Regions from separate parts of the Neobacillus sp. B24 genome, predicted to be linked through region 3. Evidence: riboswitches for the same ligand, from Rfam matches in the RefSeq annotation. Region 3 holds a riboswitch; each other region holds the start of a gene.
The links. A riboswitch is a leader RNA that binds a small molecule or an ion and turns the genes downstream of it on or off. The one in region 3 is predicted to bind S-adenosylmethionine.
Positions count from the first base shown of each region.

Region 1 (10,877 bases), 220 kb from region 3:
TGACCACCAGAGAATGGCGGCCAAGAACACTCCAAGAAAGGTACCAAGAATAAATCCGAAAATGGTTTCCGTTAAGGTTACTCCTAAATGCGTAAACAACGAGCCGTCTTGAACCTTGTCTAATAATAGGTCCCATATTTTTGACGGAGAGCTAAAGATTAGCGGGTCAATCCACTCATTTCGACTAAAAACCTCCCAACTCGAAAAGAAAAGCAGGAAGATGATGGCCTGATAAAAACGCACCCATCTTTTTTCGACCTTTAGTGATCGAATGTAATTTTTATGGAGGAGTTCTACCTTATTCGGTTGTTTGTTCAATGGATTCCAGCTCCTTCCATATCGTTTGGAAAATATCAGAATAGGCTTCATGACCTCTAGCTTTAAAAGGGGTTAGAGATTTTAATTCTTCCGGTATTTCAAACGTTTTATGAATCCTGCCGGGACGAGAAGAAAGCAGGTAAACGCGGTCACTCATGGCGATTGCCTCACCAATATCATGGGTGACAAGGATGGCTGTTTTTCCAAATTCCTCAAGTGTATTTGAGACCAAATCTTCAAGCTTCAGCTTTGTTTGATAATCAAGTGCTGAAAAGGGCTCATCGAGCATCAGCAGCTTTGGTTCGGTAGTGAGTGTTCTTACGAGTGCTACTCGCTGACGCATGCCGCCTGATAATTGTTTAGGTAATTGGGTTCCAATGTTGTCATTTAATCCCATTTGTTTTAACAGGTTTAAGGCGCTGGTCTTTGTCTTTTCGTTAAGCTGCTTTGATAATTTAAGTCCTAATAGAATGTTCTCTTCAATCGTCTTCCATGGAAATAAATAATCCTGCTGCAGCATGTAGCCGATGTCATTCTTTGAAGTAGAAACGGGCTTATTTTCCAATAAGACCGTTCCCTCTGTGGGTTTAATCAAACTGGCGATAATCGAGAGCAGGGTAGTTTTCCCACAGCCGCTAGGGCCGAGGAAGGAAACAAACTCCCCCTCCTCAACTGTAAGTGAAATATCGGAGAGGGCCGTGGTAGCAGTGTCTCTGGTAAAATAAGTGTGATGAATATCTTGAACTTTCAAGAAGCTCATGAAAGGCGGCCTCCCTTCTCTTTTATTTTTTCATGACGCTCTCGGCAAAATCAGTATTTACTAATGTCTTATAGTCAACATCTTGCGGAAGCTCTCCTGCTTCATTCATGATATCTTTTAGATTTTTCCATTCCTTTTCATCAAGGATTGGGTCTGTAGCAAAGGAACCTTGGCTCTTATAGCGTTCAACTACTGTTGACATAATTTCAGGATCGGTATCAGGGAAAAATTCTTCTACTGCCTTGGCAATTTCTTCAGCTGAGTGAGTCTCCACCCATTGCTGTGCCTTATAAACAGCTCTGGTGAATTTATCGATAATGTCTTTGTTATCCTCCATATAGCTTTCTTTCGCCATAAACGTTGTGTAAGGAACAAGGCCTGACTCTTTACCAAAGGAAGCAACAATATGACCTTTTCCTTCTTTTTCGAAAATGCTGGCGGTTGGCTCAAATAACTGGACAAACTCGCCTTGCCCTGAGGCAAAGGCATTGGCGATATTCGCAAAATCGATGTTTTGGATTAAATTTAAATCCTGATGCGGGTCGATGCCGTGCTTTTTAAGGACGAATTCACCAACCATTTGCGGCATGCCGCCTTTGCGCTGTCCGAGGAAGGTCGTTCCTTTTAGCTGATCCCATGAGAAATTATCGATCTTCTCTCTTGCAACAAGGAAGGTGCCATCTGTTTGGGTTAACTGTGCAAAGTTAATCACGGGGTCATTGGCTCCTTGGGCATAAACATAAATCGATGTTTCCGAACCTACCAATGCAACGTCAGCGCCGCCTGAGATAAGCGCAGTCATGGTTTTATCGCCGCCAGGTGTTGTTGTCAGCGTGACATCAAGGCCTTCTTCCTTAAAAAAGCCCTGTGTCAAGGCAACATATTGCGGTGCGTAGAAAATCGATCTCGTGACTTCGGCAATACGTACTTTTTCCAGTTTCTCCGGTTCTTTGCCGCCTGTATCTTTATTACAAGCAATTAGGGAAAACATAAGTATTGTGATGAGGAGAAAGGAAAAACCGATTTTTGACCATTTCTTCATCTAAAATTAACCTCCTTTATCTGGGCTAATAGCCTACGATATCGTATGACGCAGAAAAAAATGTGTGAATGCCCAGTTTCAAAATATTTTTAAAGACTTAAAAGGATCGATAACAATGAACAAAAATAATGGAAAGATAGTTAATATTAAACGGTTCCCATCCCCGAATCCAAATGTTTTCCTCAAAGAAATCACCTATTACTCGGGTGGTCTAAAAGTGAAGGGAATGCTAGCAGAACCACGCGATCAAGCAGCGTGTGATGGTTTTTTATATTTACGGGGCGGAATTAAAAACGTTGGCAAAGTCAGGGCAGCGCGGATTGCCCAGTTCGCCCAGGAAGGCTTCATCGTGTTTGCCCCTTATTATCGGGGAAACCAAGGAGGAGAGGGGAATGAGGATTTTGCCGGAAAAGACAGAGAAGATGCCTTTTCTGCATACCTGTTGCTGCAAGCATGGCCTCAAGTGAAGAAAGTACATATTTTTGGATTTTCCCGCGGCGGGGTAATGGCATTGTTAACCGGAAACCAGTTTCCTGATGCCGCTTCACTCGTTACCTGGGGCGGAGTCAGTGATATGAGTTTGACTTACTTTGAACGTGAGGACTTAAGAAAAATGATGAAGCGGGTGATTGGTGGTACACCGGAAAAATTTCCGGAGCGGTATCAGGAACGAACACCCCTGTTTGAACTGGAAAAACTCCAGGCACCTGTGCTGATTATCCATGGGGTAAGGGATCAAAATGTCTCGGTTGAGCATGCCCACAAACTGGAGGAGCGTCTTCGCAATTTGAACAAACCAGTGGAGGGTTGGTATTTTGACGATTTCACACATTATTTCCCCCCCGCAATTAATCGGGAAGTCGTAACTGATTTAGCGAATTGGATGAAAAAACATGGTAAAAGATGTTAAGATAGTAATATAAATTGTAGAGGAGCGGATTTTAATGGGTATGCCTCTTGAATTAAATACACTGATTGTCACAAAAGGAAATGAGAAACGGGTGGAGGAAAACTTGTTTGTTCTACAAAAAGAAGGTTACCGCCTATATCCAATTGAAATTCCGATTGATGTAAGAAAAACATTGGACAGCAGTTCAAGTGGTACCGCCTTGATAAAGAGGGTCGAGTGGGAGAAAAATACAACAACCTTGACCTATCAATTAATTTCATTAAATTCGACGAATTAAAGCAGGCAGCCGTGACCTGCTTTTCTTTTTGCAAAAAAGTGTAATAAATCAAGCTGAAAGCCGTCATATTTATGAATTCAAATTTTTCCAAAGGTTTATAGGGAAGGGGGTAAAAAAATTGGAACGGGCCCACCAGATTGAAACATGGTTTATTCAATATGAAAAGGATGTTACCAATTATCTAGTTTATTATACAGGCACAACTGATGTGGAGGATTTGGTCCAAGAGACGTTTTTACGGGCATTTCGTGCGCTGGGCAGGTTTAAACATGAATCAAGCCCGAAGACATGGCTGATATCGATCGCCAGAAATACAGCTATAGATCTTTATCGGAAACATTCAGTATGGGAGAAGCTGAAAAGACAGCTTAGGCAGGAGTCACCAAGTCCACAGAGGCCTCATACGGAAGATGGTTTGTTGAAGAAGCTGGAGTATGCCAGCTTGTACGAGGCAATCAATGCACTAAAGCCCAATTATCGGGACGTGATTTTATTAAGGGGGATTTCTGAACTGTCGGCACAGGAGGCAGGCCAGGTTCTCGGTTGGTCGGAAAATAAGGTGAATGTGACATTTTTCCGTGCCGTAAAAAAATTGAATGAAATGTTAAAGGAGGGTGAATATTTTGAGCAATTTATCGGATAAAGAACTGCTAGAATTGATGGGCGATTTTCCAAAGCATGAGCTATCGACAAAGGTGAGAACACAAATGCTAAAACGAATTAGTGAAGATGTTTCTACCAGCCCTAAACGGAGGCTTAGCCTCCAAAGAGTTAGCGCTTTGGCGGCGGTGTTTATTCTTGCCTTAATTGCTCCAATCCTCTATTTTTCAAATGCTTCGGGAGAGAAGAGCCTTATAAGCGGATTTCTGACAACAAAAGCTGAAGAAGGTAATTATTTTGCTCTAATGAATGAAGGAAAACCAATCTACGCAGATAGTAATTATGGAATTCCTGACAAGGTTAGTTTGCTTGCACCAGAGGAATGGATAGCTAATGATAAACGTTCTGTTGCGAAAATGATGATTTTTCTGTGGGGCGATTATAAGGATTTTGCCAATAACCCCTTAACTGTAGAAGCCGTCCATGTTCAAACAGGGGTTAAAGAGCAGCTTACCGAAGCCGTTGTTTCAGGGGGATTGTATGGCTCTGATGCCCATGCGTTGACATCCTTTAAACCTTTCAGTACCCCTGGCGTTTGGAACCTCCAGTTCTCAGTTGGAGGTAAAAACGTTGGCGAATTCTCCATCTATGTTAAAGAACCCTATATTTCGTTTGGTAAATCAACGTTATTAGTCTCGTCTGAGGACCTATATGCCGGTTTCTATGAGCATGAAATTATCGAAGTTGAAGGAGAAAATCTTCCGGAAGAAATAGAATTAAAGATATTTACCATAGAAGGGGAAACAGCGTTGACCACTACGTTTCCATTTAAAAAGGTAGCAGATTATACAACAACAGACGGGAAGAAGATTTCTCAGTACGGCGGAGGTTTCACGCTTGAAAGAAGTGGAAACTATCAATTTAGTGTGCTGCAGGAATCACAGGCTGTAGAAGTAAGGAAACCAAGTAAGACAAAATAAATAATGAAAAAAGCGATTCGACGTTGAATCGCTTTTTTCAATAAATTAGGCAATTGGGCCGCCTTTAGCTGTAATTTCTGGTGCAACATTTGTAAACTTCTTAAAGTTTTCGCGGAATTTCCCGGCTAGTTCTTTTGCCTTCTTGTCATAGGCATCAGCATCTGACCATGTCTTCACTGGCTGCAGCACTTCATCCGGAACCCCGGCTATATGGAGCGGGATATTTAAACCGAAGATTTCGTCCTTGACGGTTTCAACATGATTTAGTTCTCCTTCGAGAGCCGCTTGGACCATTGCTCTTGTATAGGAAAGCTTCATCCTGTTGCCGACACCATACTCGCCCCCAGTCCAGCCTGTATTCACTAGGAACACATTAACGTTGTGCTCAAGAATCTTTTCACCAAGCATATTGGCATATCGAGTTGCCGGCAGCGGCAGGAATGGTGCACCAAAGCAGGTCGAGAAGGTAGCCTGTGGTGAAGTCACACCACGCTCAGTTCCAGCAAGCTTGGAAGTGTAACCGCTTAAAAAGTGGTACATTGCCTGCTCTTTTGTTAATTTTGCAATGGGAGGAAGTACACCGAAAGCATCAGCAGTCAGGAACACAATTGTGGTCGGATGTCCGGCAATACTAGGTACAATGATATTATCAATGGCTTCAATCGGATAGGCAGCACGCGTATTTTCTGTCAAAGTACCGTCATCATAATCCGGAATTCGTGACTCTTTATTGATGACAACGTTTTCAAGTACAGTTCCAAAGCGAATGGCATCAAAAATTTGCGGTTCCTTTTCACGGGTAAGGCCGATACATTTTGCATAGCAGCCACCCTCTATATTAAACACACCATTGGATGACCAACCGTGTTCATCATCGCCGATCAGTTTGCGATTAGGGTCGGCTGAAAGGGTAGTTTTTCCTGTTCCGGAAAGACCAAAGAAAAGGGCAACATCACCTTCTATACCTACGTTCGCCGAGCAATGCATGGAGAAAATGTTATTCTCCGGGAGTAAATAATTCATTACAGAGAAAATGGATTTTTTCATTTCGCCGGCATACTCTGTCCCGCCAATTAGTACGACACGATGTTCAAAGGATATAATAATGAAGGTTTCTGAATTTGTTCCATCCACAGCAGGGTCCGCCTTGAAATTTGGTGCGGAAATGACCGTAAATTGTGAGTCGTGGGTCAAAAGGTCGTCTTCGGTTGGGCGAATAAACAATTGCTGTGCAAATAAATTATGCCAAGCGAATTCGTTGATAACCTGAATCGGCAGGCGTGACTTTTTATCGGCTCCAGCAAAACCCTTAAATACAAAGATCTCATCTTGCTGCTTTAAGTAGTCCAAAACCTTATTATACAAGTTTGTAAAAACCTGTTCAGAAATTGGCTGATTGAGTGACGCGCCCCAGGCAATTTTGTCTTTTGTGGTCGATTCGGATACTATAAATTTATCTTGTGGGGAACGTCCTGTATATTTTCCTGTTGAAACGGTAACAGCACCTGTGGCAGTTAAGGATCCTTCATTTCTGCTTAAGATTTTTTCTACCAGCTGCGGCACAGATAGTTGAACCTGGGCATTGCATTCATTCAGGAACAGTTTTAATTCATTTGGAGTATGAACAGAATTCATTTAAGAAACCTACCTTTTAAAGATTTTTATACTCTAAATATTCTTATCCAATAGTATAACACATTTAATTGATTAGTCTATACTAATCAATTAAATTAAGTTGTATTTTATACAATATTCTATATTTAGTAAAAAGTCATGAAAATGGGTCGTGTTTTACGTAAATTGGTTTAAGATTTTGCATGTACCAAAGTTTGATTTTAACCAAAAGTTGCTAAAAAATCCATTGACATGCTTTGTTTGTGTAGGTTATGATTTAACCTTGAACGGATACTCTCTTATCCCGAGCTGGTGGAGGGACAGGCCCTGTGAAACCCAGCAACCTGCAACTAAGAAAATACCGATATGCCACGAGTGTACGGTCGTTTTCTGGGCAAAGGTGCTAAACCTGATGCAAGGCATATGCCTTGAACGATAAGAGTGAAAGGCACGCGCAAAACATTGCACTCAACCTTTCCTCTAATGGGAAGGTTTTTTCTTTTTTCTGCGTCTACATAATAGTTTTTATACAACGTGAGAACGCCTTCGGGTTTTTTATTTTTAATAAAATTCCTGTAATTATTTCATACTATAAAGGGAATGAGTTCCGTATCAAACTCTGAGGTTCGCAAGCTTTACTATTGCCTCATTTATTTCATAGTATAGGAGGAATTCAGATGTCAACAAAGCGTCGTTTGTTTACTTCTGAATCAGTAACTGAAGGTCATCCCGACAAGATTTGTGACCAGATTTCTGATTCCATTTTAGATGCCATTTTAGCCAAGGATCCGAATGCCCGTGTTGCTGCGGAAACTTCCGTAACAACAGGATTGGTGCTTGTTGCTGGTGAAATCACCACTTCCACCTACGTGGACATTCCAAAGATTGTTCGTGAAACCATTAAAGGAATTGGCTATAATCGTGCAAAATACGGATTTGATTCCGAGACTTGCGCCGTTTTAACTTCCATTGATGAGCAATCCCCTGATATTGCCATGGGAGTCAACCAAGCGCTTGAAGCACGCGAAGGCCAAATGTCTGACGACGAAATTGAAGCAATCGGTGCTGGGGACCAAGGTTTAATGTTTGGATTTGCCTGTAATGAAACGAAGGAACTTATGCCACTGCCAATTTCTTTAGCACATAAGCTTGCCCGCAAGTTGACAGAAGTTCGTAAGGAGGATATTCTTCCATATCTTCGACCAGACGGCAAAACTCAAGTAACGGTAGAATATGATGAAAATAATCAACCTGTACGGATCGATACGATTGTTATCTCTACGCAGCACCATCCCGAAATCTCGCTAGAGCAGATCCAGCGAAATGTAAAAGAATATGTTATTAATCCGGTTGTTCCCAAGGAATTAATCGATGAAAATACTAAATATTTTATTAACCCTACCGGTCGTTTTGTAATCGGCGGCCCACAAGGGGATGCGGGATTAACAGGCCGTAAAATTATTGTTGATACTTACGGTGGATACGCCCGTCATGGCGGCGGAGCATTTTCCGGTAAAGACCCAACAAAAGTTGACCGTTCGGCTGCCTATGCTGCACGCTATGTGGCAAAAAATATTGTTGCCGCAGGTCTTGCAGACAAATGTGAGGTACAGCTTGCCTACGCCATAGGTGTCGCTAGACCGGTATCCATCTCGGTTGATACTTTCGGAACCGGCAAAGTGAGCGAAGATATTTTAGTTGACCTTGTCAGCAAAAACTTTGACCTGCGCCCTGCAGGAATTATTAAAATGTTGGATTTACGGCGTCCTATCTACAAGCAAACAGCGGCATATGGACATTTTGGCCGTACTGATGTTGATGTTCCGTGGGAACGGACCGATAAAGCTGAAGCACTTCGTCAACAGGCGGAGGGCTGATTAGAAAACGGGAATTACACATAACGTGTGATTCCCGTTTTTCTTATCTTTTTTGCAGTGATTTATAATACTGAGCCTTTTCTGCATATTCTCTTATAATTCGGTCCATGTCCTTGATATCTTCCTCATTTAATTCCCTGATTACTTTGGCAGGTTTGCCAAACGCCAATGTGTTCGGAGGTATTTTTTTACCTTGGGGCACTAAACTGCCAGCGCCGATGAATGCCCCTTCGCCAATTTCTGCCTGGTCGAGGATAATCGAGCCCATTCCAATTAACGCTTTTTTTCGAATGATACAGCTATGTAAAATGACCTGATGTCCGACTGTGACTTCATCCTCTAAAATTAGCGGGTTGTTGGGGCTTTGATGTAATATGGAATTATCTTGGATATTGACACGGTTGCCAATTTTCGTCGGCGCAACATCACCGCGAATCACCGTGTTAAACCAGACGCTTGACTCCCCGCCAATTTCAACATCGCCGGTAATAGTTGTATAATCTGCAATAAATGCGGTATCAGCGATTTTAGGATATTTATCTTTAAATGGATAAATCATTAGTCTCTCTCCTTTGGGATGATGCTTCTATTTTAACGAATAAATGAAGCACTTTTCAAAAATTATACTATTATACAGTGTGTTTAACGTAACCCATAAATATCATTGACCCTTGGTTATATGGTAAAATACTTAAAATGAGAAGTTTCAGGGGGAGCAATTATGTGGAAGTGGGAAGCAGAAGGATCCGCAAAGGCTGTTATCGTGATTGTCCACGGCGCTATGGAACACCATCGACGTTATGGCTGGCTGATTGAAATGTGGCGTTCATCCGGCTTTCACGTCATCATGTCCGACCTTCCGGGACAGGGGATGACGACAAGGGCAAACCGCGGTCATATAGAATACTTTGATGAATACATAATAGAAGTAAAGGATTGGATTCAAACAGCCTATCGCTATGATTTGCCGGTTTTCTTAGTTGGCCATAGTATGGGGGGATTAATTGCGATCCGTTTATTGCAGGAGGAAAGGCTAAACCTTGCCGGAGTGATTCTCTCCTCTCCGTGTCTGGGCCTTTTACAGAAACCGTCTAAATTTATGAACTTCCTATCGTATGGATTAAATGTGGTGTTTCCATCATTTCGGCTCAATTCCGGCCTGACTGTACAAATGGCGACAAGGAATGAAGATGTCAGGGAAGCAGATTCAAATGATACACTTTATGTGACAAAGGTATCAGTTAGGTGGTATCGTGAATTGGCAGAGGCCATTAAGCAAGCTTTCGTCAATATTCCAGACACCCAGGATGTGCCGATGCTTGTCATGCAGGGCGGAGATGACAAAATCGTCAATAAACGAACCGTTAAAGAATGGTTTAATTATGTGCCATTATCGGAAAAAAGATTTAAGGAATGGCCGAGCTGCTATCATGAAATCTTTAATGAACCTGAGCGTGAAGAGGTATTTGAATATGCCAAGGATTTTGTCAACAGTCAATTGAAAGCGATTGGCTATATCGTATAAAGAAGGGGATGACATTCAGTGCAGCCAATAACTCTAATGTCCAGAGTCTACCGCAAAATACTCCCCGCAGTTCATCAAGAGTTGGCTTATTGGAGAAGCAGGGCTGAAGAAATTCCCAATCCCGAATTAAGAAAACAGGCACTAGCCAGTATTGAGCATAAAACTTTTCATTGTGAAGGCGGAGCCATTCTTGCATTGACCGCGGGCGAGGATTATCGTCAAGCTGTGAAGTTTATTGTCGCCTACCAAACAATCAGTGATTATCTTGATAATCTTTGCGACAGGAGCACGTCCCTGGATCCAAATGATTTTGCATCACTCCACGAATCCATGACAGATGCTTTAGTGGTGAATGCTGGCAGGAAAAATTATTATCATCTCCGGGAAGACCAAGACGATAACGGATATTTAAATGACTTGTCAGAAACATGCCGGAATGTTCTAAAGGAACTCCAGCATTATGATATCATTAGGGATTATCTTTTGGAATTGTGCCGTTTTTATTGTGACCTGCAAATCCATAAGCATGTGAAGCGAGAAGAGCGGGTACCTAGACTGGAAAATTGGTTTCAACGTTATCAGAATCAACTGCCCGAGATGGAGTGGTATGAATTTTCAGCCTGCTCTGGTTCGACGCTTGGAATTTTTTGCCTAATATCCTATGCAATAAGAGACGATTTCAAGGCAAGCGATGCAGATAATATCCGTAATGGGTATTTCCCATATATACAAGGCCTCCATATTCTGCTTGATTATTTTATTGACCAAGAGGAGGATATTGCCGGCGGAGATTTGAATTTTTGCTTTTATTATCGTAATCAGGAGAGCTTGTTCAACAGGTTAACTCATTTTATGGTTGAGGCTGACCGTCATACAGAATTTCTGCCACATAAGAAATTCCACCAGCTGATTAATCGGGGGTTATTAGGGATTTACTTATCGGATTCAAAGGTTCGAAAACAGAAAGATGTCCG
Region 1 is NZ_AP035777.1:4,393,162-4,404,038, reverse strand. It holds gene ACZ43M_RS21875 (ABC transporter permease) at 1-318, opposite strand, end outside; gene ACZ43M_RS21870 (ABC transporter ATP-binding protein) at 299-1,078, opposite strand; gene ACZ43M_RS21865 (ABC transporter substrate-binding protein) at 1,101-2,120, opposite strand; gene ACZ43M_RS21860 (alpha/beta hydrolase family protein) at 2,236-3,030, shown strand; gene ACZ43M_RS21855 (DUF2584 domain-containing protein) at 3,065-3,307, shown strand; gene ACZ43M_RS21850 (RNA polymerase sigma factor) at 3,426-3,950, shown strand; gene ACZ43M_RS21845 (hypothetical protein) at 3,931-4,887, shown strand; gene pckA (phosphoenolpyruvate carboxykinase (ATP)) at 4,933-6,522, opposite strand; SAM riboswitch class I at 6,798-6,943, shown strand; gene metK (methionine adenosyltransferase) at 7,179-8,378, shown strand; gene ACZ43M_RS21830 (gamma carbonic anhydrase) at 8,422-8,937, opposite strand; gene ACZ43M_RS21825 (alpha/beta hydrolase) at 9,100-9,903, shown strand; gene ACZ43M_RS21820 (tetraprenyl-beta-curcumene synthase family protein) at 9,940-10,877, shown strand, end outside.
Region 1: it holds a riboswitch for S-adenosylmethionine, as region 3 does, so the genes downstream of both, metK (methionine adenosyltransferase) here and ACZ43M_RS22995 (methionine ABC transporter ATP-binding protein) in region 3, are expected to answer to the same signal.

Region 2 (10,877 bases), 1.7 Mb from region 3:
CACGCTTTGAGCAAGTGGATTCAATCGTAAATGAATTATTAGAACAACATGGACATAGTTTAAACGAGCTAATTGAAAGAGAAATCCCTTGGAGATCAGCACCTGAACTATTATCAATTACTCCCCGCAAGTTGCTAATACACACCATCACTCACGAGTTTCATCATAAGGGACAAATAGCAGCCATGCTCCGTCAGATGGGGTATGAGCCACCGAATACAGATGTTCTAGGGACAGATGATTAATATATTTAAGAAGTATTTTGGCAATGTTTACTGGACATTGCCTTTTTCGTTGAGTAAGTTTTATTTGAGATATATTACTATATGCAGCTAGTATTGGGGCTGGCACCATTTGAAATAGCTAAGCCGAAAACATACAAGTTTTTGTTCATTACTTGTATGTTTTCGGCTTTTGGGGGAACCAGTAGAAGCAGGAAATTTGACTATGGATGTCGAATTACTTGTACAAAAACTTTAAAACTTCCTGCTTACTCAGGCAATCAAAAATTTTGCGATAATTCCTTAGAAGTAATTCCTTTAGATTAAAATTCCGTTTACTTATAAAGTGCTTCGAAACTTGAGCAAAACTTCCGATTGCCTATATTAGAACCGTCCCCATGGTTCCGTTGGTTCAGTCTTTCACGTTAAAATCGCCTGAGCTGGTTCGTGCGGTTAGTTTGAATTTGCCTTCTCCGCTTTGGCCAAGAATGCGGTGTTCTGATTTTTCTGAGTAGTTCATTTCATCGAGGTCCGCCGTGGCGTCGCCTGAGCTGCTTTTGAAATCGAGTTTCACGGAAGTGGCTGGTTGGGCAAAGCTTACGTCAATATCGCCGCTGCTGCTTTCTAACATTATATTTCCTGTCATTTCTTCCACTGTTACCACCATATCACCGGAGGATGTATTCATTTTGATGTTTTCCGAGACCAGACCATCTGAAAGTATTTCACCACTGCTGGTGTAGACGTCAGTTGCCTTGGCCACGTTATCTTTTATCTCGACATCCCCACTGCTTGATTCGATGTCCAGTGTATTGGAAGAGTTGCCATTAGCGGTAATATCCCCACTAGAAGCCTGTAGGGTAAGCGCACCCTCTGCCGCAGCATCGCTGACTTTTATATCACCTGATTCTGTTACAACTGATAATTCCTTTGCCTTTATTTCTTTTAAGGCAATATCGCCAGATGCTGCAGTTATTTCAATCGAGTCATAAACCTGTTGAGGCACTTTGACATTCAGGCTTACTTTTGTAAAGTTAAACATCATAAACTGAAACTTATCTTCTTTTTCCATAGTAATTCTAACAGTATCACCGTCTTTATCCAGATCCAGCTTATATAAATCTTTACTCTTTTTCCCTACCTGACCGGAAAAATCAGCTTCGATTTTATCGCCGTTGCCTGGCTGAAGTTTTACATCGACAGTGGGCGAGTCGATGACGATATTGCTGACCCCTTTTGCTGAGACTTCTTTTGTTTCATGCACATCTACTGAACTGAATGTAAAAGCTTCAACACCGGAAGTGTTGATTGACATAATTACACCAATGACTCCAATGACCACAAGTCCTAACGCCCCGTACATAATTTTTCTCATTTTTTTAATCCCCTTTGATTAATTTCATATTCCAATTTACGTATCTGCTAAACGTCTTATATAACCATTTGCCTGCTTTGACCATGCCTGCCCCGAGCGCAATGCCAATTCCGCACAGAATGAGCGATAGAAATAACTCGAAGGTTGTAAACCCGCCGTTCAATACCTGTGTAACGACAAAAAGGGGAGATATCACAAAGCTTGCACTCACGACCCAAAGTGACAGATAAACAGAAAATATCGCAATCACTGGACCTAGCATAAAAATAAGGTTGAAGAAAAATAAACTAATCGATGCAAGGATGATTCGACCTAAATTGCGATAAGAATCAGTTTCCGTATTAATCGGCAATGGGTAGTTATCAGTTAACCCACCAGGTGAATTTGTACTAACTTTCCGATTTTCAGAAGCGACCTCTATAAGGTCCTTATACAAATCGAGTAATTTCTCCCGATCCTCCGTTGGCAGGCCTTTTAATCGATCCTCCAACTCCTGCAGCATTTCTTCATTTTTCATGTTCCTCGTTCCCTTCTGTAACCCTATGACCTTATCATACAAAGAAAAAGTCATATGACCGTAGTGAAGTTAGTCATGAAATGAAAAAGACCTCATTATGCCATCTGAATTTTTTATTTATAAGACTGTTAGAATTAACCAAATTCTTGTAAGATAGGTAAGGATAGGAAAAAAGTAGCAGGGTGGAGGCGCGAAGCTGGAATGAAGAAAGCCGCATTTGAGTGGGTTGGAGTAGACTGGTTTATTTTTTTCTTGAGATTGTGCTGGTACCTTGCTGGTGTCCTTACCCTATTTATCGATGTGAAAGGTGAGAGTGTACTTACGTATGTATCCTTTGTCGGTATATTAACCGTTTATTATTTAGTCCCCCTCATTTTTTGGAGACCTGGGTATAAAAACCCGGTTCTTTATCCGATTGCCGAGCTCATCATAGGAGGCGGAGCTTCCGTCTATTTTAATATATTTGAACACTTTAACCTTGGTCCCGCCATGATCCTCATGTCCATCTTGATGGTTGGTTACCTTGCGACAAAGAAGTCGGCCAGATGGACCTTGCCAGTGTTTTTAATTTTGTACCCGCTCCCTACTCTGTGGACTATGGACACCGTCACTTATTTTCTTCAGTACATCGATATCTTCATCTTCCTAGGCTTTGGCGCCTGCTTTAACTATGTCATTCATTCGCAGCAGAAGACAAAACGAATCATCGAAGAAAATAATAAACAATATCAGTTAATTCAAGAGCAGTATCGGGTGCTTCAGCAATATGCGGAGCAGATCGAGAAGGTAACGCTGCTCCAAGAACGGAACCGGCTTGCAAAAGAACTGCATGATACGATTGGCCATCACTTTACTTCTGTAACCATGGGGCTTGACGCCGTTTCTTATTTGCTGGAAAAGGATGTTGATCGAGCGAAACAAAAGGTTGAAGCCCTTGCTAATGTTTCTCGTAAAGGCTTGGAGGACATTCGAAGACATATCCACCAAATAGCCCCGTCAGAAAATGAACAGCCATTGTCGGAGCTTTTACATAAAATCGTTGATAGTTTTAAAGAAAATACCGATACCGATGTTCAGTTTAATAGGCAAGGGAGAGAAATCCCCATTTCTAAGAATATTAAACTCGCATTCATTCGCTGTCTTCAAGAGGCGTTGACAAATGCGAAACGACATGGCGGTGCTTCAGAAATTTTGGTTGATTACTTATTTACGGACTATGAGATTGTGTTATCTATTGAAAATAACGGAAGCCCCATTGATGCTTTGCAGCCTGGTTTTGGTCTCACCGCGATGAAGGAACGGATTGGGGAATTGCATGGGAATCTTGATATTACAAGTGGAACACACCATGGGGTAAAGCTGACGATTACTGTACCGATAAAAGGGGTGGCCTAAATGAGCGGCATTAAATTAGTCATAGCGGATGATCAAGAGTTGATTCGGGAGAGCTTGTCCATCGTGTTAGATATGGATGATGAAATTGAAGTAGTTGGTTTGGCGGAAAATGGGGCTGAAGCCGTTGCGTTATGCCAGCAGCATCAACCGGACACGATCTTGATGGATATTAACATGCCGGAAATGGATGGAATTTCTGCAACAAAAATGATCAAACAACGCTGGCCGGACATCAAGGTGATTATCTTAACCACCTTCCAAGAAATTAATTACGTGATTGACGCGTTAGCCATTGGGGCAGAAGGCTACTTGCTGAAAGCCATTCATCCAAAAGACTTGCTCGCAGGCATTAAACTGATTCATAAAGGCGGGACCCTGCTCCCGCAGGATTTGGCCAAGCTGCTAGTTCAGCAAATAAACAGTCATGAAACATCAACCCAGCAGGAAAACAAGAATAACTACGACTTAACAGAACGTGAAGAAGAAGTGCTGCAATGCATTGCAGTAGGACTAAGCAATAAACACATCGCAGAAAAACTATTTCTATCCGAGGGAACAGTCAAGAACTATATCTCCAGCATCTACCACAAACTAGATGTAAAAGATAGGTTTCAAGCCGCCTTCAAGGCAAAGCAGGAAGGGTTAACGAGGTAAAACGTTATCAATTAACTAAAAGACCAATGTCTGATGACGCGTTTGAGTGGATTATCCTCTTAGAAACGTCATGGTAGGAGGTTTCATGACGCGTTTGAGTGAATTTTCCTCTTAGAAACGTCATGGAAGGATGTTTCATGACTCATTTGATTGGATTGTCCTCTCAGAAATGTCATGAAAGGATGTTTCATGACTCATTTGATTGGATTATCCTCTCAGAAACGTCATGAAAGGAAGTTTCATGACGCGTTTGATTGGATTATCCTCTCAGAAATGTCATGAAAGGAAATCTCATGACGAGCCTGAGTGAATTTTCCTCTCAGAAATGTCATGAAAGGAAGTCTCATGGCGCGTTTGAGTGAATTTTCCTCTCAGAAATGTCATGAAAGGAAATCTCATGATGCGTTTGAGTGGATATTCCTTTCATAAACATCATAAACTACTTTAACAATCGTTCTTTTAAATATCAGAAGGATGGTCCTAATCTCTGCTGTGAAAATATGCCCTGAGCACTGTCCCGTGGTGAATATTTGATTGACAATTGACTGAATTTAAATTATTATCGCTATATTAATAGATTTAAAAATATTTTTCTTCTTATCCAGAGAGGTGGAGGGACTGGCCCTTTGAAGCCTCGGCAGCAGGTTCGTATGAATACTGTGCCAATTCCATCAAGCGTATGGCTTGAAAGATGAGAAGGGGGTTATTAGGCTCTCTTCTTTGAAGAGAGTTTTTTGTTTTTTTATAAATCCAACTTAGCGAATAAGAAAACTAGAGAATGAGAACAGCAGAGGAGAGAACAGAGATGAAATATGGTTTTTGGTTACCGATTTTTGGAGGCTGGCTGCGGAATGTAGATGACGAGAATATGCCACCAACCTTTGACTATGCGAAAAAAGTCATACAGTCAGCTGAAGACTGGGGATACTCAACGACACTGATTGCTGAATTATATTTAAATGATATTAAAGGACCGGAGCATGATTCTCTTGAAGCCTGGTCCACCGCAGCGGCACTTGCTGCCGTGACAGAGAAAATAGAAATCATGACCGCGATTCGCCCAGGTTTTCATAATCCTGCTGTGACAGCAAAAATGGCCGCCAATATTGACCGTATCAGCAACGGCCGTTTTACGCTTAATGTTGTTTCGGGTTGGTGGGCAGAAGAAGCGCGTCAATATGGCGGCATTTTCACCGAGCACGATGAGCGTTATGCTCGAACCGAGGAATTTATTGATGTGCTAAAAGGGTTATGGACAGAAGAAACCTTTAATTATGCGGGCCAGTTTTACGACTTAAAAGACACGAAGCTTGCTCCGAAACCAGTTCAACGACCGAACCCGATTCTTTATGCAGGCGGTGAAAGCGAAAAAGGTAAGCAAACGATTGCCGAAAAATGCGACGCTTACGTGATGCACGGTGGAACAATAGAAGAGATTGAGCAAAAAATTGCTGAAATGAAGGCACGCCGTGAACAAACTAACAATGAACCATTTAAATCTTTCGGAATGGCAGCCTATGTCATTTGCCGTGAAAGTGAAGAAGAGGCTTTTGCTGAGCTTGAAAAAATCACGACGGTGAAGGAGTCTAGCGCGTATGCCGGCTTTAAAGACTTCACAACCAAATCACAATTAGAGCAGCAGATCCAATTACAGGATTACTCGGTTTCCAATCGCGGTCTGCGGCCAAACCTGGTAGGAACACCGGAGCAGATAGCCAATCGAATTTTACAATATGAAGAAACCGGCTTAGACTTATTGTTATTACAATTTTCCCCGCAACTGGAGGAAATGGAGCGCTTCGCAAAGCAGGTTATGCCGTTAGTGGAACAAAAACGCAGTTTAATAAACAACTAGAAACAGGAGGCCGTAAACATGAGCAAAGTATATGTCATCCATGAAAATAGTGAGTGGACCGTCCATTTAACAAAGAGATTAGAGGAGCTTGGTGTTCCTTATGAAGAATGGCATTTAGATGAGGGTACATTAGATTTATCGGCACAACCTCCCGAAGGAATCTTCTATAGCCGCATGAGTGCTTCTTCCCATACACGTGATCATCGTTTTGCCGCTGAATTTACTGGACAGGTATTAGCTTGGCTAGAAGCGCATGGCCGCACGGTATTAAATGGAACGAGTGCTCTAAAGCTGGAAGTGAGCAAGGTTTTACAATACTTAGAGTTAAATAAATATGGTGTGAAGACGCCAAAAACGATTGCCGCAGTTGGCAAGCAAAACATTTTAAAGGCAGCGGAAAGCTTTTCTGGACAGCCCTTTATTACAAAACATAACCGTGCCGGAAAAGGTTTAGGTGTGCAATTGTTCCAAAGTATCGAAGCGTTAAAAGCGTATGTGGAAGGACCAACGTTCGAAGAACCGGTCGATGGCATTACACTGATCCAGGAATACATTGTATCTCCTGAAAGCTACATCACCCGCTGTGAGTTTGTCGGAGGAAACTTTGTATATGCCGTCAAGGTGGATACTTCGGAAGGATTCCAGCTTTGCCCGGCGGACGCCTGCCAAATTGGCGATTTATTCTGTCCGGTAGGAGAAGAAGTGGAAGAGAAGCCAAAGTTCCAAATCATTGACGGGTTTGACGACGAAATTTTAGAAAAATATAAAAAGGTGTTAGCTGGTAATGGGGTTCAAGTGGCTGGAATCGAATTTATCCGAAATGCTGACGGTGATATTTATACGTACGATATTAATACCAATACCAACTACAATTCTGATGCAGAAGCAAAAGCCGGCAAATTCGGCATGCTCGAAGTTGCTTTATTTTTAAAAAAGACATTGGAAGAAAAGTACGCAGCCACAGCAACGGTGTAATTTGGTTGAACTAAATATAGATTAAATGTAAAACTGAGCTGCCATAATCGGCGGCTTATTTTTGTTTACAGCATAAAATTTATTTTTGAAATGGTAGATGCTTACTATCGTCAGTTCACTAGAATATATTATTATATATGTACATCCTGATTCTCCACTAAGTAAGGGCATAAATAGAGTTTTGTTTTTTCTTAATAAGATTAGTAAATTAAAAGAGACCATAGGAGATTACTAAATGTTTAAAGAATGGAAAAAGATATTACTGCTTGCTATACCTTCGATTGCATCATTTGCTTCATCGACACTGACAGGAACCATTAATCTCATATTAGTCGGCCAATTAGGGGCTCTTGCGATTGCAATCGTAGGTGTTTCCAACATTATCATGTACAATGCCTGGGCCTTATTTTCAGGAATCGGGCATACCACCAATTACCTGGTGGCACAAAATTACGGCTCCAACACCATGAAAAAAGGGGTTGAACGCACTTATATCGCTTTTTATCTTTGTATAGTGGCGGCAGCATTGGTCTTATTAGTTGGTTTATTGTTTCCAGAAGCCATTTTTAAGTTGTTGGGAAGCTCGCCTGAAATGATTCGTGAAGGGAAAGGTTATTTAGAATTTCGTTTCTTTGCGATGGTCTTTTCCATCTTCACCTTTGTTATTCATGGATTTCTCCGTGGGATTGGGGATACCAAAACACCGATGATCAGTACGATATTAGGCGGAGCCTTCATGATTTTTCTTACCTTTGGATTAACCTATGGACATTTTGGTCTTCCTGAATTAGGTCTGGTGGGGGCAGGTATTGCATTTTTTACAGGTGAGTTGGTTACGTTTCTATTTTGCGCTTACATTTATTTCATAAAATTACATCCAACCTATGAAACACGCAAAAGAATTGCTTTCAACCCTGCAGAATCAAAATTAATTTTTGGAGAAAGTGCAAAGTTAGGCATACAGGAATTTTCGATGGCCATGGCCATGTTTGTCTTTACCGCATTTGTTACGAGATTAGGAACCAGTGCGTTGGCAGCAAACGAAGTGGCCTTAAGTGTCATGAGTCTCGGATTCATGCCCGCTTTTGCATTTGGATCCACCGCAACGATTCTTGTCGGACAAGAAGTCGGACGAGGTAAACCTGTATTAGGAAGGAAGGCAGGGACGAATACTGCCATTTTAGGATGTATTTTTCTATTGATTTTGGGTGTGATTGAATTTTTTTGGGCAGAGCCAATTGCAAAGATTTATACCCACGATGTCCAAGTGTATAAAATAGCCGCAGAATTAGTGATGATTTCGGCATTTTTGCAATTGTTTGATGGCCTATTAAATTTTTACGCCGGCGGCCTTAGAGGCATTGGCGACACAACCTTTTTATTAAAAATCTCACTGTTATTAGGGTGGTTATTCTTTGTTCCACTTAGTTATGTGCTTACTTTTATGTTAGATTGGGGCAGTGTAGGCGCGTGGGTCTCCTTATACTCCTATCTCGCGGTGTTTGGAATCAGTGTCATGGTTCGCTTTTATCGAACCGATTGGGATACCATTCAGTTAAAATCGGTTGAACATGAATTGCAGGACCATGTTGTCTAAAAATGGAACGATCGAACAAAGGGAAGCACAGGTGTACTTTTAACTTTGATGGGGAAAATGGGGGGCGATTGTTGAAAGACAATTCGGTACTTAGAATAGCATTTGTACTTAATATCCCAGTCAAATTTCATTCTGATGTGTATACACTTAGTGATTTTAAAATTATTTTAGAATAACTTTGTAATGAAATTAACATATGGCTGTGATGAGTCTGTTATCCCTTTCTAGTATAGTGAAGTTATCAAATCACACTAGGAGGAAACAATCATGCTAAAGAAACTCATCATCGCTTTCACTATTTTTGCTTCTTGTGGCACTTTGTTCGCCGCCAAGGGTGATAAAGCGGAAGCGGCATATTATCATACAAAAGCAATCTCTGTTGCAAAAGCAAATATGGGGGTTCCCTATAAATGGGGCGGGATTTCGCCGAGCGGTTTTGACTGTTCAGGTCTTGTGAAGTATTCATACGGAAAAGCGGGCAAAACACTAAATCGCACTGCTGCTCAAATGTACTATGGAAACGGATATCGACCATCTAACTTGAATATCGGTGATTTATTGTTCTATGCACCGAATAAAGCAAGTGCCCCAACTCATGTTGCCATCTATATCGGATACGGAAAAATGATCATGGCATCTTCCTCAAAAGGGGTCATTGTAACAAATACAAGCAATCCATATTGGCATGCTAGATATATTGGAGTAAAGCGAGTATAAAGATCATCATAGCGATGGTCTTTTTTATTTTTAAAAAAATATTAGTGAAAAAAAAGCTACTTACTTTGGAGTCACTGGTGAACAAATAACAGAACCGCTGCAACTGTGTTAGAAAATGTTATTATTTGATGATTTTTCACATATTTTTCACATTTTAAACTTGTAAAGGTTAATATAGTATTTTAAAATTTTTGTATTAAGGGCACTTTTACTGCTATTAAGGGAGGTCCAAATATGTTACCAATTGAACGCCAGCAACAATTGTTAGAATGGTTAAATACTGAAGTCACTTTATCTATTACAGAGATAAGTAAGCGTCTTAATGTATCCGAAATGACCGTTTACCGGGACATAAAGCCTCTGGTAGAGGAAAAAAAAGTTATCAAAACTTCAGGTGGAATAAGTTTAGGGAAAATAGGAAAAGTTTCTTCAACAGCATGTACATATTGCTTCAAGGAATCAAATAATCGGCACCCTGTTCAAATAATTACTCATGATTTAAGGGTAGAACAACTATGCTGCCCACACTGTGGTTTATTAAGATACAAAGATATTGAAAAAGATGTCTCACAAATCATTTGCCGGGATTTCCTTCATGATACGACCATCAGTGCTAAAATGGCATATTTTTTAATGGACGCAGATTTTAATTTAAGTTGCTGCCAACCACAAGTATTATCTTTTGATTTATTAAAGCATGCTGAGCAATTTCAAATCGGATTCGGTGGAATCCTTCTTCGTTTCGACGAGGCCATTGAAGAGATACAAAAAAGAATGGATGGACTCACGGGTTGTGGGTGTAATAAATGAGAGGTTTAGTAGAATGAAAGTAGCAAAAAGCCTCTTAATACTAATGGCCGTAATATCTGTGTTTGTTCTTTCATACCCTACTTTCCCTTCAGCTCATGCTTATATAGTAAAATCGAGTCCGTCCGAAAACGAAATACTTAGTCAACCGCCCAAGAAGGTTTCCATACAGTTTGATGAAACGATTCAACCTTCTTTTAATTCAATTCAAGTGTTTGATTCAAATGGTAAACAAGTGGACATGAAGAATGGGCGGATTAATCCCAATAATCAATCTATTATTGAAACTGACTTAAATGGAAACCTTCCAAACGGCACATATGTCATACAGTGGAAAGTTGTTTCAGGTGATGGGCATCCAGTTGAAGGGGTTATTCCATTTCAAATTGGAAACGGAAATAACAAAGAAAGTAGTCCGTTAAACGTTCAGAAGTCAAAAGGATACATGCCTGGGTTGGATTTAATTAGTATACGTTGGCTTCAATATATTAGTAATGCATGTTTTATTGGAATACTATTCTTTTCCCTTTTTGTCTTACCGAAAGAATTGGGACAAGAAATAAGGGTAAAAAATACCTTTGGTAGATTAATCATGTATTCGTTCGCAGCCCTATGTTTTAGTATAATTATAAGTTTGCCTTTGCAAGCTACTATTGAATCAGGCTTACCCTGGACCAAGGTTATCAATACCGAAGTCCTAGGGGATATGCTCACGAATAGTGTATTTGGTAAAGCATGGTCTACCCAGATTATTATGATGTTAA
Region 2 is NZ_AP035777.1:939,523-950,399, forward strand. It holds gene ACZ43M_RS04525 (DinB family protein) at 1-245, shown strand, start outside; gene ACZ43M_RS04530 (DUF4097 family beta strand repeat-containing protein) at 634-1,596, opposite strand; gene ACZ43M_RS04535 (DUF1700 domain-containing protein) at 1,601-2,113, opposite strand; gene ACZ43M_RS04540 (sensor histidine kinase) at 2,315-3,508, shown strand; gene ACZ43M_RS04545 (response regulator) at 3,509-4,162, shown strand; SAM riboswitch class I at 4,757-4,860, shown strand; gene ACZ43M_RS04550 (LLM class flavin-dependent oxidoreductase) at 4,968-6,017, shown strand; gene ACZ43M_RS04555 (ATP-grasp domain-containing protein) at 6,036-6,992, shown strand; gene ACZ43M_RS04560 (MATE family efflux transporter) at 7,228-8,589, shown strand; gene ACZ43M_RS04565 (C40 family peptidase) at 8,857-9,306, shown strand; gene ACZ43M_RS04570 (DeoR family transcriptional regulator) at 9,541-10,116, shown strand; gene ACZ43M_RS04575 (copper resistance CopC/CopD family protein) at 10,130-10,877, shown strand, end outside.
Region 2: it holds a riboswitch for S-adenosylmethionine, as region 3 does, so the genes downstream of both, ACZ43M_RS04550 (LLM class flavin-dependent oxidoreductase) here and ACZ43M_RS22995 (methionine ABC transporter ATP-binding protein) in region 3, are expected to answer to the same signal.

Region 3 (10,877 bases):
CATTCGTGAGCAAATCCCTATTTTTAGAATAACAATGATGCTATAGTTAACATATCAAACAAGCGGTCACACATAACAAAATTCAGAATATGTTAACATAAAACAGACTCTCTCAGGTGATGGATGATGAATGAATCGTATGTTGACAAGGTTTTGATTGTCGAAGGAAAATCGGATAAGAATAAGGTTAAGGGAATCGTTAAGGAACCAGTGGAAATCATTTGTACCAATGGCACGATCAGTCACTCGAAATTGGACGAATGGATTGAGATCCTTGAAGACAAGGATGTCTATATTCTGGTCGATGCCGACGAAGCAGGTGAAAAACTTCGTAAGCTGTTTAAACGCGAATTTCCAAATGCCGAGCATTTGTATATAGACCGGATGTACCGCGAGGTCGCCACGGCCCCGGAGCATCATTTGGCGACCGTTTTGATTGGTGCGAATATTGATGTTCATACGGAGTATTTGGAAAATGGGATAGTTTGAGGAAATTTTAGAAATGGGTAACTGTTATGAAAGATTGGGATCAAGAAGAGTTATCGGCCCTTCTCGGCGGTGCCGGGACCGGGCTGCTTTACTTTTATACACCCCTGTGTGGAACCTGCCAGGTTGCGGGGAGAATGCTTGAAATTGTGGATCAGATGGTGGATGTGGAGATTGGCAAAATGAATCTGAACTTCTATCCCGGATTGGCAGTAGAGTATGCGATTGAGAGCGTACCAAGTTTGCTGTTTATCCGGGCGGGAGAAGTGGTCGACACAATTTATGCCTTTCGCTCGGTGCCGTATTTGCTGGAGAAAATAAAAGAACATTTGGGTTAGTTTTTGAAGCAGACGCTTATTGGGCGGCTGCTTTTTTGTAGGCATGCTGCTACTTCAAGAGAAAAACTTGGACTGAAGAAAAGGGTTTATAACCCCTCTTGATAGGAATTTTCGGCCGAAGGTGTCATAAGGGAGTGCTTAATAACCCGTTTGAGAAGAATCTGCAGCCGAAGCTGTTATCAGGGAGTGTTTAATAACCCGTTTGAGAAGAATCTTAAGCCGAAGCTGTCATAAGGGAGTGTTTAATAACCCGTTTAAGAAGAACCTTAAGCCGAAGCTGTCATAAGGAAGTGTTTAATAACCCGTATGAGAAGAACCTTAAGCCGAAGCTGTCATAAGGAAGTGTTTAATAACCCGTTTGAGAAGAATCTTAAGCCGAAGCTGTCATAAGGAAGTATTTAATAACCCGTTTGACAAGATTCTTAAGCCGAAGCTGTCATAAGGGAGTGTTTAATAACCCGTTTGAGAAGAATCTTAAGCCGAAGCTGTCATAAGGGAGTGTTTAATAACCCGTTTGAGAACAACCTTCAGCCAAAGATGTCATAAGGAGGTGCTTAATAACCCGTATGAGAAGAACCTTCAGCCAAAGCTGTCATTAAAAAGTATTTTAGGTATAATACCGATTTTTCTTTTCCCCGACACTGTTAAAGTTTTGAATCAAAATTCTTTTAATAGCTCTTTGGGATAATACGTCACCACACCATTCACGAACTAAAGCCGTCGTTACCCTCATCTCAGGAAATAGCATCTTCAACTCCTGTACATTCCTTACAACGGCAGTATCAATATGCTCTACAGCTCCACAATCTCGACAAACAAGCCTATTCCCTTTCACAAAAGTTGAAAGCCTGTGGCACGTACCACAACTGTTACCCTTTTTCATCATCCCAAAGTCATAAGGAGGATATGTCGCAAAGGGCGAATCCACCAGATCGAGCGACACCAACAAATCTGACAGCTTCTCAAGCCCGTCGTTGAGCTTTGAGTACTCCGTATTTAATTTTCTCAAAAACCAATTCACTTGTGTTGGGAGTATAACAGATTCATTTTTAGGAGCATATAAAGTAAATTCGGGGTTGATGTAAACCAAGTAAGATTCAATCGTAAAATGAAGTCCATATTGTTGGATTAATTGGTGGAATAGGTCGTCGGCACGTTGTAACTGATTCAAAGGATTTTTTAAAAATTTGTCAGCTTTCCTTAACCGCCCATCAGAATCATAGCAGTATTCGCCTTCGTAGTTTTTTACATCAATAAGATAAATTTTTTTCTGAAAAGTCAAGACCTTATCAATCTGAAAAATGCTATCGCCAGACTTGAGCCACAATCCATTTATAATGTTGCATTTATTCTGGAGCATTCCATCAGTCATGGAATCAAATTTAACCTCCCCAGCAAAGCCCTTTTCTAATCTCCATTTTTCGTCATTGAGTACATTCATTCTCGCATTCAATAACCTCGTCATTGATAATTCCTTCGGCACTAACCGCTGCTTTTTCAGCATAAATCCACCATCCTTTAAATATAAAGTACCAACCTTAATTTTACAAAAAATCCCCACCAATAAAGCCGGAATAAATGAAACCTTTGTTAACTTTTGTCGATTCCCAAAATTCCCAAAAATATAACCCTTCCTTATTTACAAAAACTTGGCCACTGGATTATGATACTTAGGGAAGCGAAATATCACCGCAAACCCCTACTCTCAAACTACCAAAGGAGCATAACGCAATGGCCTTTTATCATAATTGGGCAGCCCAAATTAGTACATATAACCGAAATATCAAACTAAGTTTTATGGCAAATATTCTTGCGCAAATAGGTCTTGGAGTTTTTATGGTCATTTACAATTTCTATATTCGAAAGCTTGGCTACTCGGAGGCCGTCAACGGGCAAGTCATCTCGATGACCTCGTTAGCGACGGCACTGATCCTTATCCCAGCGGGAATCATCAGTGACCGCTACAGCCGTAAGAAAGTCATTTTATACGGAATACTCTTATCAGGGGTAATCCTGCTTGCTAGAAGTGTCGTTTCCGGCCAACAATTATTAATTACTTTTGCGTTCATCAGCGGTCTGGCAATGGCCTTTCTGCAAGTCTCGGGAATCCCATGGCTTGCAGAAAATTCAACCCCGGAACAGCGGGTAAATTTATTCAGTCTGCATTTTGCGTTTATGACGGCTGCCAATGTAGTAGGAAGTCTCCTTGGCGGCTTGCTAACTGACGTGTTCTCGTTTTTTGTCAGTGATCTCAATAGCATCAGATTGACCCTGATTATTGGTGCCGTCATTTATTTGATTGCGATTATACCTACTACAAAATTCCAAGCATTGACCCAAAAACGACTAGAACCAAAGAAAGCACCGGAAAAACCGTTCATATGGAAAACTAACGGCATGAAACTAATTGTCTTATTTGCCATTGCCCAAATGCTGATCGGTTTTGGTGCAGGGCTGGTGATTCCCTATTTAAATCTGTATTTTTCGGATCGTTTCAGCGCATCGACAACTTCAATTGGTTTTATTATCTCGCTCGGGCAGGCGGCAACAGCATTGGCAATGTTTATTGGTCCATGGGTCGTGAAAAAAGTAGGTGAAGTAAGGGCTGTTGTGTTCCTCCAATTAGCTTCGCTGCCATTTCTTCTATTAACAGCTTATACGAACCACCTATGGCTGGCGGCACTAGGGTTTTTATTTCGCCAAGCATTAATGAACGCCGGAAATCCGATTCAAATGTCGCTGATGATGTCAAAGGTCAACGACTCGATGAAGGGGCTGGCGAACTCAATAAACCAAATGGTATTCAATTTGGGCTGGGCACTAATGGGGCCGGTCTCGACCGGAATTGTCGTCCAGTATGGGGCTTATTGGGGATATGCCTATGTGTTCAGCATAACCGCCGTTTTATATCTAATCGGTTCCATCTATTTCTTGGTCGTCTTCAGGGGCATTTCGACCAATAACAATAAATCCGTTTCTACAAAAATATCATAAATCCGACATATATCTTGGGAAATCTCATTATTTCCTCAGACACATCAGATATTTGTCGAGCGAATCTAAAAGGAATACAAGCGCTATTGCTGAATAGTATTGGTAGAGACAAATGATTCGGAGTGGTGAAAATGCAGGAAGCAGTAAGTTCATTTCTAATGGCTGTAAAAAGGCAGGGACAGTTGCAGCCGTTGTTAGAGTCTGCTGATTTACGGGTATCCTTGATTTCAGATCAACAAACTATTGTGCTAGTAATCAAACATGGTGAGGTAACAGCCTCAAATGAAAAAGACATGGAGCACACCACCATCAAAATCAGTGGTCAGCCTCCGGAAATAACACGACTATTAGAAGGAAGGGAAAGATTGAGAGTCCTTCAAAAGAGCGGTCGGCTGATGGTATCAGCACCCTTAAGAATAATCTTATTACTTGAATCCATGTTTTATTTGACAATGCCGCACGGCGCTCTTGTATCATAAAAATTTTATTCAAAGTCATTGACTCGGAATTGAAGTTGCGGTATTATGTTTTTAAATATTCTATCAATTAAATAAGTTATCTTATCAAGAGAGGCGGAGGGACTGGCCCTGTGATGCCCGGCAACCGGTGACTTACATACGGTGCTAATTCCAGCAGAGCAAGTTCGCTCTGAAAGATAAGAAGAGCATAATCCCCTCTTCTTATGAAGTGGGGATTTTATTTTTCCAAAAAGAGAGGAGCAAGGAAGATGACCGAAAACCAAAAGAACTATCGATTTGAAACATTGAGTGTACATGGCGGCTTGGCGCCAGATCCAGTTACAGGGGCACGGGCCGTGCCAATCTATCAAAACAATGCCTACCAATTTAAGAGCACAGAGCATGCCGCAAACCTGTTTGCGCTAGCAGAGCCTGGCTACATATACACCCGGATTCACAATCCAACCACAACTGTTTTTGAAGACAGAGTGGCACTGTTGGAAGGCGGCGTAGGCGCACTTGCGGTGGCAAGCGGGATGGCAGCCATCACACTGGCAATCTTAAACATTGCTGAAGCAGGCGATGAAATTGTTGCAGCTGGAAACCTCTACGGCGGTACCTATAATTTATTTGCGGTAACCCTGCCGAAATACGGAATCAATGTGAAATTCGTTGATGCGGAGAATCCTGAGAACTTCCGTTCAGCCATTACGGAAAAAACAAAAGCGGTTTTCGCGGAAACAATCGGCAACCCAAGTCTTCGCGTCCTTGATATTGAAAAAGTCGCGGAGATTGCGCATGACGCAGGTGTACCGTTAATCATCGATAACACTTTCGCTACGCCATACCTGTGCCGGCCAATTGAGCATGGGGCTGATATTGTGGTCCATTCGGCGACCAAATGGCTCCTTGGTAACGGCACGTCAACTGGCGGCATCATAGTTGACGGCGGCAAGTTTGACTGGAATTCACCGAAATTCCCTGGTTTCACGACGCCAGATGCAAGCTATCATGATCTTGTTTATGCAGAAGCATTAGGTGCCGTTGCTTATATTATTAAAGCACGTGTCCAGCTCCTTCGTGACCTTGGACCTGCATTAAGCCCACAAAATGCTTTCCAATTTACGCTTGGACTTGAAACGCTGCATGTGCGCATGAAAGAGCATGTCGCTAACACAGAAAAGGTAGTACAGTACTTATTAAATCACCCTGCGGTAGAGTGGGTTTCTTACCCTGGGCATCCGTCACACCCTGATTATGAATTGTCTAAAAAGTATATGCCAAAAGGCGCAGGGTCCATGGTGGTCTTCGGAATTAAGGGCGGCAAAGAAGCAGGCGCGAAATTAATCGACAACATCCAGCTTTGGGCACATGTGGCCAATGTTGGCGATGCCAAGAGCCTAATTATTCATCCAGCAAGCACAACTCACCAGCAGCTTGATACGGAAGGTCTTAAAGCAGCAGGTGTGTCGGAAGATTTAATTCGTCTTTCCATCGGCATTGAGAATGTCGAGGATTTGGTTGAGGATCTCGAGCAAGCAATCGAAGCGGCAACAGGATTGTCTTCACTGAAAACGAATGCATAAAATAGTTTAGTAAGATAATAAAACTATTTCGTTGACACGACTTTTTATCCATGATACGATAGCAAACGTAAATTAATTTTTGAAAATATTTTTAATTAAATATAAGATTGCTTAAGCTCTTATCAAGAGAGGTGGAGGGATGTGCCCGATGAAGCCCGGCAACCGTCAGTTCATTGAAACTGAAATGGTGCCAATTCACACAAAGCGTCAAGCTTTGGGAGATGGGAGAAAGGATTGTATTTACTGATGCCTTTCTGCCCGTGCGGAAGGGCATTTTATTTTTCTAAAAAAAGAATCCTTTCATAAAAATAGTCAAAACCTATATCAAGGATAAAAAGTAGGTGAGTCAATGATTTCAATTAAGAGTGTCCGCAAAGTTTTCCAATCCAAAAAAGGCCAGCTAAAAGCAGTTGATGATGTCAATTTGGAAATACAAGATGGAGAAATTTTCGGCGTAATCGGGTATAGCGGCGCCGGAAAGAGTACGTTAATCCGGATGCTGAATGGTCTGGAACTCCCGACCGAAGGAAGTATCACTGTTGCCGGTCGCGAGATTTCAAAAATAAAGGGCAGCGAGCTTCGGAAAGCCCGTCAGGAAATCAGCATGATTTTTCAGCACTTCAACCTCCTTTGGTCGAGGACAGTAAGTGAAAATATTGCCTTCCCTTTGGAAATAGCGGGAGTAAGCGCGCCGCAAAGAAAAAAACGGGTGGCAGAGCTGGTGAAGCTTGTCGGACTCCAAGGCCGGGAAGATGCCTATCCTTCACAATTGAGCGGAGGTCAAAAACAGCGTGTCGGCATTGCCAGGGCGCTTGCCAATAATCCTAAGGTACTTCTCTGTGATGAGGCAACCTCGGCTCTCGACCCGCAAACGACGGATTCAATCCTCGATTTACTAGTCGATATTAATAAAAAATTGGGCTTAACGATTGTGTTAATTACCCATGAGATGCATGTCATCCGGAAAATCTGCCACCGGGTTGCCGTGATGGAAAGCGGCCGGATTGTAGAACTTGGTTCGGTACTGGATGTGTTTAAAAATCCGCAGCAGCCAATTACTAAACGGTTTGTGCAGCAGGTGTCTGAACCAGAGGAAACAAAGGAAACAGCTGACCACTTACTTGAACGTTATAATTCAGGAAAAATTGCTCAATTAACGTTTATTGGCGAATCTGCAGAGCAGCCGGTAATTACGAATCTAATTCGCCAGCACGATGTAACAATAAATATTTTGCAGGGTAAAGTTTCGCAAACGCAGAGCGGTTCATATGGGACACTGTTCATTCATATCGATGGGGACGAGGCTGAAATCAACAAGGCCATTGCCTATATTCGTTCCCAGCAGGTAGGAGTGGAGGTGGTTGTAAATGATTAAGGAATATTTACCGAATGTGGATTGGCTGATTATGTGGCAAGAAACAAAAAATACCCTTTATATGACGGGCATATCTGTTCTTGCAACATTTATATTGGGTACGCTGCTTGGATTAATCTTGTTTCTGACAGCAAAAGGAAACATCTGGGAAAATAAGCCGATAAATGCGGTTATTAGCGGCATTGTCAATATCTTTCGCTCAATCCCGTTTATTATCCTAATCGTGTTATTAATTCCGTTTACAACATTTTTGGTCGGAACAATGATTGGTGAAGATGCCGCATTGCCTGCGCTGATAATTGGTGCTGCCCCGTTTTATGCGAGAATGGTCGAAATTGGCCTCAGGGAAATTGATAAAGGGGTCATTGAAGCAGCAAAATCAATGGGAGCCACAACGGGCACCATCATTTGGAAGGTGCTGCTGCCGGAATCGATGCCGGCGCTTATTTCGGGGATTACAGTTACAGCGATTGCCCTTGTTGGGTATACAGCGATGGCCGGAGCGATTGGTGCCGGCGGCTTGGGAAACCTTGCTTATAACTATGGATTCCAACGCAATCAGAATGATGTAACCTTCATCGCTACAGTCATTATTTTAATCATCGTGTTTGTGATTCAGTTTATTGGTGATTTCATCACTTCAAAATTAGATAAAAGATAAAAAGGAGAGTTTGAAAATGAAAAAATGGTTAAACGTACTCTTAACATTAACACTTGCGCTTGTATTAGCTGCTTGCGGCACTAAAGATGAAGACAAGTCTGAAGGCACTAGCGGGGATAAAGCAGAAACAACAAAATTAGTGGTTGGAGCATCAACTGTACCACACGCGGAAATTCTTGAAAAAGCAAAACCGATTTTAAAAGGAAAAGGCATTGATCTTGAAATTAAAACATTTACTGACTATGTTTTACCGAACAAGGCTCTACAATCAAAGGAATTGGATGCAAACTACTTCCAGCACATTCCATACCTCGAGGCACAAAATAAAGAGTTTGGCTATGGATTTGTTAATGCTGGCGGAATTCACATTGAGCCAATCGGTGTTTATTCAAAAAAATACAAAGATCTTAACGACCTTCCAGAAGGCGCGCATCTGATTATGAGCAACTCAGTCGCTGACCATGGCCGTCTGCTATCATTACTTGAAAACGAGGGCTTAATTAAGCTAAAAGAAGGCATTGATAAAACAAAGGCCGAAATTAAAGATGTTGTAGACAATCCGAAAAAATTAAAGTTTGATGCAAACTACGAAGCAAAATTATTACCACAGATTTTCAATAATGGCGAAGGCGATGCTGTATTAATCAATTCCAACTATGCAATTGATGGCGGCTTAAACCCAATCAAGGATTCTATTGCGATTGAAGATAAAGAATCTCCATATGTAAACGTCATTGCCGTTCGTAAAGGCGATGAAAATAATGAAGCAATCAAAACGCTTGTAGAAGTGCTGCACTCTAAAGAAATTCAAGACTTTATCCTTGAAAAATATGAAGGAGCAGTTGTACCGGTATCCGAGTAATAATTAAATAAGAAGAAACAAAGATGAAGAGGCTGCTTTTGACAGCCTCTTTTCCATATACATTAATCCACCCTTTTAAGTGAAAAATAGAATGGATTACCATCAATTTATCCCGCATTAACGGGCAGTAAAACCCCCATCTTAATACTTGCACAAATCGAAGAAGTATAGGTGGGGGTTAACTGCCCGTAAATGCCCGATTGGTTCAACTAACAATCAGTGGGGGATGGAAAAAACCCCCACTGATTGAAGTTTCACTTTATCCATTGGCATTTCCTTGTAAAATAAGGTATGATTTAATTCGAGTTTATTTTACATAATTCTTATCAGAATTTTCTTTCAAAAATCTTGATCATTCTCAATTGGTAACGCTTTAGTGAAAACAAAGACTAGTTATCACTGCATAAAGGTTGCTAACACATTTAATTTGTTATAAGATTGTAATGAGAATAGATTGAGAATGAAATACCTTATCGACGCTGTCGATACGATACAAAACATTCTTTTGCGGAGGTATAAAAATGGCTGGATCAACATTAACTATCAAGGACCTGCATGTTGCAATCGATGGGAAAGAAATTTTAAAAGGTGTAAACCTTGAAGTAAAAGGTGGAGAAATCCACGCAATCATGGGTCCAAACGGTACTGGTAAATCAACATTATCCGCTGCCATCATGGGTCATCCGAAATATGAAGTGACCAGCGGCAGCATTACTTTAGATGGTCAAGATGTTTTGGAAATGGAAGTAGATGAGCGCGCACGTGCCGGTCTATTTTTAGCAATGCAATACCCAAGTGAAATTAACGGTGTAACAAACGCTGACTTCTTGCGTTCGGCGATTAATAGCCGTCTTGGCGAGGGAAATGAGATTTCCTTAATGAAATTTATCCGTAAAATGGATAAGCAAATGGAATTCCTTGAAATGGACCTCGATATGGCACAGCGTTATCTTAACGAAGGTTTCTCCGGCGGTGAGAAAAAGCGTAACGAAATTCTGCAATTAATGATGCTTGAGCCGAAAATTGCCATCCTCGACGAGATCGACTCCGGACTTGATATCGATGCGCTGAAGGTCGTATCAAAAGGTGTCAATCAAATGCGCTCTGATGACTTTGGCTGCTTAATTATTACTCACTATCAACGTTTATTAAACTACATCACTCCTGACCATGTGCATGTGATGATGCAGGGCCGTGTCGTTAAATCTGGCGGACCAGAGCTTGCACAACGCTTGGAAGCAGAAGGTTATGACTGGATCAAGCAAGAGCTTGGTATTGAAGATGAAACAGTTGAGCAAGAAGCTTAAAAGCCCTAAGTTAGGAGGATTAACATGACAATCGAAACTATTGATACTGGTTTTGTCAGCTCTTTTTCAAAAGGGATGAGCGAGCCTGTCTGGTTTGAAGAGCTTCGCCTAAAGGCCTTGGCCCAACTAGATGAGCTGCCAATGCCGAAACCTGATAAAACGAAAATTGATAAATGGAATTTTACACAATTTAATCAGCATACTGTTACAAGTTCTGCTTATACTTCGCTTGCTGAGCTGCCTGAAGCAGTAAAAGAGTTAATCGACCTTGATGCAGAAACTCATAATTTATATATCCAACACAACCAGACTCCTGCTTTTCTATCATTATCCCAGGAGTTAACGGATAAAGGCGTCATTTTTACTGATATCTTTACCGCTGCCAGAGAGCACGGTGATTTATTGAAAAAGTACTATATGACACAAGCTATCAATGCTGATGAGCACAAGCTGACAGCCCTTCATGCAGCACTAGTGAACGGCGGTGTGTTTTTATACGTACCAAAGAACGTGGAAATCGCTGAACCAATTCAGGCAGTATTTGTCCACGATGATGGTGAAGCAAACCTGTTTAACCATGTGCTAGTTGTTGGTGATGATAACAGCTCGATCACATACGTTGAAAACTACATTTCTACAGTGGAAACTTCTAATACATTGGCAAACATCTTAACAGAAGTTGTTGCCAATACGAATGCAAGAGTACAGTACGGTGCTGTTGATAATCTGGCTAAAGGGATCACTACTTATGTGAACCGCCGTGGTGTGGCTGGCAGAGACTCTCGGATTGAATGGGCGCTTGGCTTAATG
Region 3 is NZ_AP035777.1:4,610,976-4,621,852, reverse strand. It holds gene ACZ43M_RS23025 (toprim domain-containing protein) at 127-489, shown strand; gene ACZ43M_RS23020 (thioredoxin family protein) at 516-824, shown strand; gene ACZ43M_RS23015 (nuclease-related domain-containing protein) at 1,432-2,328, opposite strand; gene ACZ43M_RS23010 (MFS transporter) at 2,556-3,818, shown strand; gene ACZ43M_RS23005 (hypothetical protein) at 3,950-4,297, shown strand; SAM riboswitch class I at 4,376-4,480, shown strand; gene ACZ43M_RS23000 (O-acetylhomoserine aminocarboxypropyltransferase/cysteine synthase family protein) at 4,546-5,862, shown strand; SAM riboswitch class I at 5,979-6,090, shown strand; gene ACZ43M_RS22995 (methionine ABC transporter ATP-binding protein) at 6,212-7,237, shown strand; gene ACZ43M_RS22990 (methionine ABC transporter permease) at 7,230-7,898, shown strand; gene ACZ43M_RS22985 (MetQ/NlpA family ABC transporter substrate-binding protein) at 7,915-8,760, shown strand; gene sufC (Fe-S cluster assembly ATPase SufC) at 9,282-10,067, shown strand; gene sufD (Fe-S cluster assembly protein SufD) at 10,092-10,877, shown strand, end outside.